4 regions of the Saccharophagus degradans 2-40 genome follow, and region 4 is predicted to be linked to each of the others. Evidence: predicted binding sites of a transcription regulator. Region 4 holds the regulator's gene; each other region holds the start of a gene.
What was found. Region 4 encodes sigma-54, which starts transcription at its own class of promoters, with help from an activator protein. Its sites were predicted from a motif close to TGGCACANNNNTTGCNNT; they were not measured.

Region 1 (2,160 bases), 2.5 Mb from region 4:
GGTCGGTATAGGTTTGGTTCCAGCCGTGGTATGGATGGTTTAGCAAAAGCTCTTCATCTTTAAAAAGCCATACTAGCGCAGCGCCAGCGGCAAAGCCGCCTACGTGCGCCCAAAATGCCACTCCGCCCCCAGATGCACCCAACGATGTAATTCCGCCGAGCAGTTGTACTGCAACCCAGTAGCCGAGCATAGCGACAGCGGGCACGCGAAAAGTGATGATAAACATAACCAATAGGTGAACTTTTACCTTGGGGAACAGCACAATATAAGCGCCCATTACGCCACCAATTGCCCCAGACGCCCCCACCATAGGAATAGGCGATGCGGTATTCGTAATTATTTGCGCCGCGGCGGCGGCAATGCCGCATAAAAAGTAAAAAATAGTAAACCGCACCGGGCCCATGGAATCTTCGACATTTCCGCCGAAAATCCATAAAAACCACATATTGCCTAGTATATGCATCCAACTGCCGTGCATAAACATAGAGCTAAATAACCCAGCCCATCCCAATCCACCTTCGCCACAAGGGCCTCTTGTATTCGCTGCAAATAAATCGGCAGGAATTAAGCCGTATTGGCAAACCGAGGTGTGAAGCTGGTCGCCGAAGCCGGCACCCTGTAGCGCAAACCAAGCAACGACGTTAAGCCCAATAAGGGTATAAGTGGCAATTGGTTGATTTATTTGAGGGTTGTCGTCGCGAATGGGGAACATGATCTTTCCTTGCTGGGCGGGGCTTGCGCAATTTTTCAGGTGTATTCACCTAGAGGCATCGAGGTGTTAACCGTTTTGATTGCGGCGAATACTACTCGAGTGGTGGGGGGCTTGCCAATTAACAAGCCATTTAATCGAATAAAATGTCTCAGTTTTTAAAGCGATTAGTAAGGCGTCGAGATGCTTTACATTAGGTGTGATGACTATGGTGCCATAAAATGCTAACTGTATGAAAAATGGGCAAAAAAATAACTTGGTATGTAGGTTGCTGTTACATAAGTCCACCCATTTAGAAAAAGGAGATTTTAAAAATGGATATGCAAAAAAATAGTAAAAACAATGGCACAATTACATATACGAGTGTTGTTGCAGCTTTCGCTCTTCTCGTTTGCTCTTTATCTGCTTGGTCTATTCCATACGGCAATTCACAGGGTTCTGCGGAATTTCCTGCAGGTGCGGTATCTTTTGCTGATGCTGTAGTGAGTTACACCCCAGGTAGTGGCGGCTTAACTGCTGCGAATATGGATGCATCTAAAGCGCTGGGTACTCCAGATTATGCTGGAGGTGGTGCTTGCTCTAATGCTGCAGATTGTCGCTTTGTGTCTCTTGGTGCTGGTGGCAGCATTGTTCTGCAATTTATAGATAACTACCTAACGGGCAGCAATTCCAGTGATTACGATTTATGGATATTTGAGGTTGGCCCCGATGTGGAAGATACGCTTGTTGATGTAAGTACAGACGGCGTGGATTGGGAAAGTGTAGGCAGCGTAGGAGGCTCTACTTCTGGAATTGATTTAGATGCTTTTGGTTTTGGCGTGAGCAATTTGTTTTCGTTTGTAAGGCTTACCGATGTGGCGAGTGAGGGCGGAACAAGTGGCGCAAGCGTTGGGGCAGATATTGATGCTGTAGGTGCAATCTCAACCATTGTCGCGCATGTGCCAGAGCCAAATACTTTCTTTTTATTTGCTTTGGGCTTAACGGCGCTTTTTCTTTCTAGAAAACATATTTAAGAATATATGAGCTTAAGCTAATGGCCAGCAGTCGCTGGCCGCAGTTTATTTATAAACCCCTCTGTTATTTTTGCGAAGAGCTTAATCCTTCTAGATCCGTAAATTCTTAGGGTGAAAGCTCAAAAAACGTATGAATATGTCCCTATAACTTGCTCAATTCGTCCCTGAATTGAGCATTTTTGATCTTTCACCCTAAGAACTTACTCGCTGAGTTACCTGCGTCAGGTTTGCCATCAGTCTGTTGCTAGCATTCGCTGGCCTTTTTTATGCTGCTGTATTATGTAATCACGACTGCACTTAGTGGTAACGAAGGGCAGTCGCTTTACCGTGAAAAACTTTGTACGCGAAAAATGTGTAAGCCAAAATTACCGGAATGACGATAAGTGCCCCAACTAAAATAAAGCGCAAGCTTTCTGGTGCGCTCGCTGCTTGCCAAAT
Region 2 (2,160 bases), 1.2 Mb from region 4:
TGGGTTTACAAAATCGACTATTTGTAAATTACCTAACACAACGGGCGCAGGCTCACCTCTTACAGAGGCACTTACTACACCATCTGTACCTATGGTGACTGTTTCGGCATTATCTGGAATGGTAATAGCAGGTTGAATAAGCAAGCCGCTAGCATTCACCACCTGCCCTTGACCATCTAAATGAAATTGACCATCACGTGTATAAGAAACTGTACCGTCGGGCTGCAATACAGGAATAAAGCCTCGACCATCTATAGCCACATCAAGTGACTGCCCTGTAACTTGTAAACTACCGGGAGTAAATTGTTTTTGTGTTCCTACTACTCGAACACCTGTGCCCAACTGCAAACCAGACGGCAATTGTGTTTCTTCAGTTGTTTGCGCGCCTGGCTGACGTTGTATTTGATAGAGAAGATCTTCAAACACGGCCCTATCGCGCTTAAAACCAACGGTGGATGCGTTCGCAAGGTTATTGGCAATGGTTGTTAGCCGAGTATCTTGTGCGGCTAAACCTGTTTTACTTACGTATAATGCTGCGTGCATATCTCACCTCATGTTCAATTCTTGCGTTGCGTGTGTAGCGAATAGTGTGGTTAAGTTACCTACCCATTCATTTGCAATAGTTTTGATGAACTTTCTGAATTCTGTTTGATTGTTTGCATTACTTTTACTTGCATTTCATATTGCCTAGAAAGCTCTAACATACTGACCAGTTCATTAACGGCATTCACGTTACTCGCTTCTAAAAAGCCAGAAACAATACGAACTGTACCGTCGGCTTGCACTTCACCGTCGTTTTCAAGTGCGCGTAACAACCCATCTTCAGATTTGGTTAACGTATTCACATCAGGGTTAACAAGTTTGACCCTGTCGGCTTGTACTGTGGCTTCTTTACCTTCACCAAGGGGAATTAGCGTAATGGTGCCATCGGCTGCCATTTCTATTTTTTCTGCTGGCGGTAAGGCTATTGGCCCACCATTGCCTAACACCGGCAAGCCATTGCCGGTACGCAAAATACCTACACTATCAATGTGTAAAGACCCAGCGCGGGTGAATGCCTCGGTGCCATCTGGTGCTTGCACGGCTATGAACCCTTCTCGCTCTACGGCAATATCCAGCTCACGCCCTGTTTCTACCAGCGCGCCTTGCGAAAAATTTGTACCTGGGTTTTCTGTTAATGCGTAAGCGCGTGTGGGTTCACCTTCACCGTAATAAATAGGCATGCTACGCGCTTGCGCGAAATCTGCTTTAAACCCAGTAGTGTTTACGTTAGCCAAATTGTTGGCATGAGCAGTTTGAGCAAGCATGTTGTGCTTTGCTCCGGTCATGGCGATGTATAAGGCCTTATCCATATTTGCTCCGTTGGAAAAACGTCAAATTTACGAACTACTAGCGATCTAGTAGTAATAGAGCAAGATGGATGCCAATATTTTGAATTGAAAAAGGAAGGGAGTAATTGCTAATGAGTAGCCGCTAATCACTAGTGAAGTTACTAGTGATTAGCGATTAAAAACTATAGATTGAATTATCTTAAGTTAATAATTGTTTGGGTTACGGCATCGGCCGTTTCGATGGTTTTTGCGCTGGCTTGGAAATTGCGCTGCGCAATAATAAGGTTAACCAGCTGTTCAGAGAGGTCTACATTAGATTCTTCTAACGCTCCTGCTTGTACCGCACCTAATGCCGCACTACCTGGAGTACCCACATTCGGTGAACCTGACTCAAATGTTTCTGCCCACATGGTATTACCGGTTGGCTGCAAACCCTGCTGATTAGAAAAGTCTGCTAGCACAACTTGCCCCAACCTTAACGATTGGCCGTTGGTAAAACGGGCAAAGATCGTCCCGTTATCGGCAATATTTAGCCCCGATAAGCGGCCAGTAGAAAACCCGTTTTGGCTAATATCGTTTACAGAAAACTCTGAGCCAAACTGCGTGGTACCCTCAAGCGAGATCACGAAGTTTGAGCTTGTAGGTGGCTCAACAACAGTTTGAGTACCGCCAGCCAAAATATTCTGAGGCCCCAAGGCACCATTAGGGTTGCCATCTGCATCCACTGGCGTCCAGTTTGAGATAAGCATATCGGAAGTTAATAAAGTATTGAGCGAACCATCCTCGTTAAAATACACATCGTAACTTGCCAGTGTAGGCTGCGTATTAG
Region 3 (2,160 bases), 2.1 Mb from region 4:
TCGGCCACGGCAATGCTAGAAGAGTTAGCCATGAAGCGGGGCTGTAAGAAAAACGGTTTGCCCGACTTAACCCGTATTGGCGAATTGTTTGTACGCGAGCTGCGCGCAGGTAAATTGGGGCGGTTCAGCCTAGAAGAACCTTTGGTAAGCTATAGAAAAAGAGAGTAATTGCTTGATAGGTTTGTAAAGCTGTAGTTCGCAAAGTAGTAACGTATTTAAGCAAATAAAAAAGGGGAGGCGCCTAAACGCTTCCCCTTTTTTTGTGTTCGCGAACTTACCGTTCACGTAGAATTGCTTAGGCAACAATTTCCAACAATTCAACGTCGAACACAAGTGCTGCGAAAGGCTTAATTGCGCCGCCAGCACCGCGCTCGCCGTAGGCTAGCTGGTAAGGGATAGATAAGCGCCATTTAGAGCCTACTGGCATCAATTGTAGGGCTTCGGTCCAGCCTGCGATTACACCGTTAACGGGGAATTCTGCTGGTTGGCCGCGCTCTACAGAGCTGTCAAACACAGTGCCGTCAATTAAGGTGCCGTGGTAGTGAGTTTTAACGGTTGAAGTGGCTTTTGGTTTTTCGCCAGTGCCTTCGGTTAAAATTTCGTACTGCAAGCCAGATTCGGTAACAGTTACGCCTTCTTTTTTGGCGTTCTCAGCTAAAAAGGCTTCGCCTTCAGCGCCCATTGTTTTTGCGCGCTCTTTTTCTTCGGCTTCAAGTTTTTCGCGGATAACGCGGAAAGCTTCGTTTAAATCTTCTGGGCTTACTGGGCTTTCTTTGCCCTCAAGCGCGTCTATTACACCCTGTGCAACGGCAGATGGTTCAACGCCTTCGAAAGGGTTGCTGGCAAGTTGGTCGCCCATTTGACGGCCGATGCCGTAGCTTACACGTTGTTCAACGGTGGTGTATTGGTTATCCGACATGAAAAAACCTCGTTTACGGATGAAAAGAAAAGCTTTCGCAAAATTAAAGGCGCGCAGTCTACCACGGCTTGCAAAGGCTTGCTGTGCAGATGCCAAAATGGGCGCAAAATCGCACATATTTGGCAATAAATAAGTGGTTAATACCCAGTTTTAGGTACAACGCAGCGGGAAATAACCGTTCGAGGGGTGTATCATCTGCGCCAAAATTAGAGGGCAAAAGATGGAAGATTCAACGCAAGCAGTAGTAAATAGCGTAAAGCAATGGCTAGCCAATGTGGTTATTGGGTTAAACCTTTGCCCCTTTGCGGGTAAGCCTACTGCAGAGGGTAAGGTGCGGTTTAGCGTCAGCAGCGCTGTGGATGAAGAGCAGCTAATAAACGAGCTAAAAGCAGAGCTAGAGTTGTTGGACACTAAGCCAGAAGTAGAAACTACCTTGCTAATACTGCCCAGCTACCTTGATGATTTTTATGAGTACAACAACTTTTTAGATTGGGTAGATGGCCTGCTGCAAAAATATAAATGGGAAGGCGTGTACCAAGTGGCGAGTTTCCACCCCAAATATTGTTTTGCTGGGGCGCATCCAGACGACGCGGAAAACCTGACTAACCGTTCGCCATACCCCTTATTGCATCTTATTCGCGAGGCCAGCCTAGAGGCTGTACTGGCGCATTACCCCAACCCAGACGAAATACCCGAGCGCAATATTGACACGGTAGAAGGCCTAAGCGCCGAGCAAACTCGCGCGCTGTTTCCCTATTTGTTTAGCCGATAATGGCTAGCTTTTATTCGCCAAACAGCTTGTGTTTAAGCGCTTGGTAAGCGGCTAAAGCCTGCTGGTTGAATGCCGTAGGCGAATATTGGCTCAACGCGCCGTAGTGCTTAATAAGCTTATCAATATAGATGCGTTTGTCCTGTGTGGCAGGTAGCCATAGCGCATCGCCCACCTCGCTAGGCGGCGTGGGCGCGGCGGGTTGATAACGTAAAAACATATGCTCGTGGTGGCGGCCTTTATCTGACACAAACTCTTCTTCAATAAGTGTAAAAGGCATTGCCTGTAATGCGCGGCGCAGCGAAAAAACATGCTTGTTGGGGCTTATAAGCATATCTATTTGTTGATGTGGGCTAGGGGGCAGCGCCTGGATGGCAGGTAATATGCTTTGAATGATAGAGGCTACGGTTTCACCGCCAACACCTGCAATAATAAAAAGCTGCTTTGCCTGCTTGGCCAGCCGGATGTGCTC
Region 4 (2,160 bases):
GCCGTCGTGTAGAAATAGCGCGCGCACTGGCCACAGACCCAGCATTTATTCTGCTAGACGAACCCTTTGCAGGGGTAGACCCCATATCGGTGAGCGACATCAAAGATATTATCCGCCACCTTAAAGCACGCGGTATTGGCGTACTTATTACCGACCACAATGTGCGCGAAACGCTGGATATATGTGAAAAAGCCTATATAGTATCGGAAGGCCACATTATTGCCGAAGGCGATGCGGCCACCGTACTTAATAACAAAAAAGTACGCGAAGTTTATTTGGGGCAACATTTTACCCTCTAGCTCTTTACCGCAATGAGCTACACTCTTAGAATCAACGCTCGTATCTCGGGCGTCTCGCTCTCGTGCAACAAATCCCCTCGCTTATCACCTAACGGCATAAACCTTGCTTATAAAATCAGGGAAAATCATTGCTTGTAGTCCTGCTGACGGCTAAACTTAGGTTAACGTTAATTTTCACCCAGCCCGATTAACCGCCGTGTTCGGCCAGATTATATGAAGCAATCCCTACAGCTAAAGCTTGGTCAACAACTTACCATGACCCCGCAATTGCAGCAGGCCATTCGCCTTCTACAATTGTCGACCCTTGACCTGCAACACGAAATTCAAGAAGCGCTAGACAGCAACCCTATGCTGGAAGCCTCTGAAGATGACTTTGATGGCGGCGACGTAGAGGCCAGCAGCGACGATAACGCTGAAGCGAAAACTGCGAGCACGACAGAAGAAAAACCCGCAGCGGAAAAAGTAGAAGACAGCTACGAAACCACCGACAACAGCGGTGAGCTGGAATGGAATGACGACATTCCAAAAGACTTGGCCGTAGACACCAACTGGGATGACATCTACCAAACCTCAGGCCCTGCTACCGGCTTAGCCCGCAACGATGAAGACGACCCCGATTACGAATCTCGCCGCGGCAATTCCGAATCCCTGCAGGATCACCTCAGCTGGCAGCTCAACCTCACGCCAATGTCTGACCGCGATAAAGAGATCGCAGAGGCCATTATTGATGCCGTTGAACCCAGCGGCATGCTTTGCCAAACAGCTGAAGAAATATTTTCGGGGCTTGCAGCCCACGACGAAGAGCTAGAGCTCGACGAAGTACTCGCCGTACTGCACCGTGTACAACAATTTGACCCACCCGGTGTTGCCAGTCAAAACGTGCGCGAATGTCTGCTTATTCAACTTAACCAGTTTGAACTGGATCAAACCAGCCCCGAGCTAAAACTAGCCAAGAATATTGTTGATCAGTACTTAGATGTACTGGCCGCGCGCGATTTCAAACAGCTTATGCGTAAGCTGAAAGTAAAAGAGCAAGACTTACAGGCAGCCATTGCCGTTATTCAAGGGCTCAACCCGCGGCCAGGCGAATCCATCGGCAGCGACTCGACCGAATATGTGATTCCCGACGTTTTTGTATCTAAAGAAAACGACCGCTGGACTGTGCGACTCAACCCTGAAATCGCCCCTAAGCTGCGTATTAACTCGGGTTATGCATCCTTGGTAAAACGCGCCGATACCAGCGCCGACAACACCTTTTTACGCGATAACCTGCAAGAGGCGCGCTGGTTTCTAAAAAGCCTGCAGAGCCGCAACGAAACACTTTTAAAGGTTGCCACCTGTATAGTCGAAAAACAGCAGGGCTTCTTAGACCAGGGCCCTGAAGCCATGCGCCCAATGGTACTGCACGATGTAGCAGAAACCGTCGAGATGCACGAATCAACCATTTCACGTGTTACCACGCAAAAATACATGCACACTCCGCAAGGTATTTTTGAGTTGAAGTACTTTTTTTCTAGCCATGTTGCAACGGATTCCGGCGGTGAGTGCTCTTCCACTGCCATTCGCGCAATAATCAAAAAGCTGGTAGCCGCAGAAAATGCACGCAAACCGCTTAGCGACTCCAAAATAACCGACATCTTAGCCGAGCAAGGTATTAAGGTAGCGCGCCGCACCATAGCCAAATATCGCGAGTCCCTTAATATCCCACCATCAAACGAAAGAAAACGCTTGGTTTAAGTGTTTTTTTAGCATTCCTCCGCCCTTTACACTGCACGTGGCAGGGGGAATGCTGTTACAATTCGCGCCGAGCGACCTAGTCGCCTTAAATCTGCAAACAAAAGCCTGGCCAGGCCCGGTGCGC

Region 1: the regulator sigma-54 is predicted to act here: its motif matches at 967-984, upstream of SDE_RS06440 (PEP-CTERM sorting domain-containing protein).
Region 2: the regulator sigma-54 is predicted to act here: its motif matches at 1,409-1,426, upstream of flgF (flagellar basal-body rod protein FlgF).
Region 3: the regulator sigma-54 is predicted to act here: its motif matches at 1,029-1,046, upstream of SDE_RS08150 (DUF1415 domain-containing protein).

The regions. Positions count from the first base shown of each region.
Region 1 is NC_007912.1:1,572,269-1,574,428, forward strand. Features, by position in the region: gene SDE_RS06435 (rhomboid family intramembrane serine protease) at 1-712, opposite strand, end outside; gene SDE_RS06440 (PEP-CTERM sorting domain-containing protein) at 1,024-1,722, shown strand; gene cydB (cytochrome d ubiquinol oxidase subunit II) at 2,020-2,160, opposite strand, start outside.
Region 2 is NC_007912.1:2,810,679-2,812,838, forward strand. Features, by position in the region: gene flgG (flagellar basal-body rod protein FlgG) at 1-543, opposite strand, end outside; gene flgF (flagellar basal-body rod protein FlgF) at 603-1,352, opposite strand; gene SDE_RS11570 (flagellar hook-basal body complex protein) at 1,526-2,160, opposite strand, start outside.
Region 3 is NC_007912.1:1,999,492-2,001,651, forward strand. Features, by position in the region: gene ylqF (ribosome biogenesis GTPase YlqF) at 1-168, shown strand, start outside; gene SDE_RS08145 (FKBP-type peptidyl-prolyl cis-trans isomerase) at 296-919, opposite strand; gene SDE_RS08150 (DUF1415 domain-containing protein) at 1,140-1,691, shown strand; gene SDE_RS08155 (tRNA (adenine(22)-N(1))-methyltransferase) at 1,702-2,160, opposite strand, start outside.
Region 4 is NC_007912.1:4,053,660-4,055,819, forward strand. Features, by position in the region: gene lptB (LPS export ABC transporter ATP-binding protein) at 1-299, shown strand, start outside; gene SDE_RS16645 (RNA polymerase factor sigma-54) at 513-2,036, shown strand.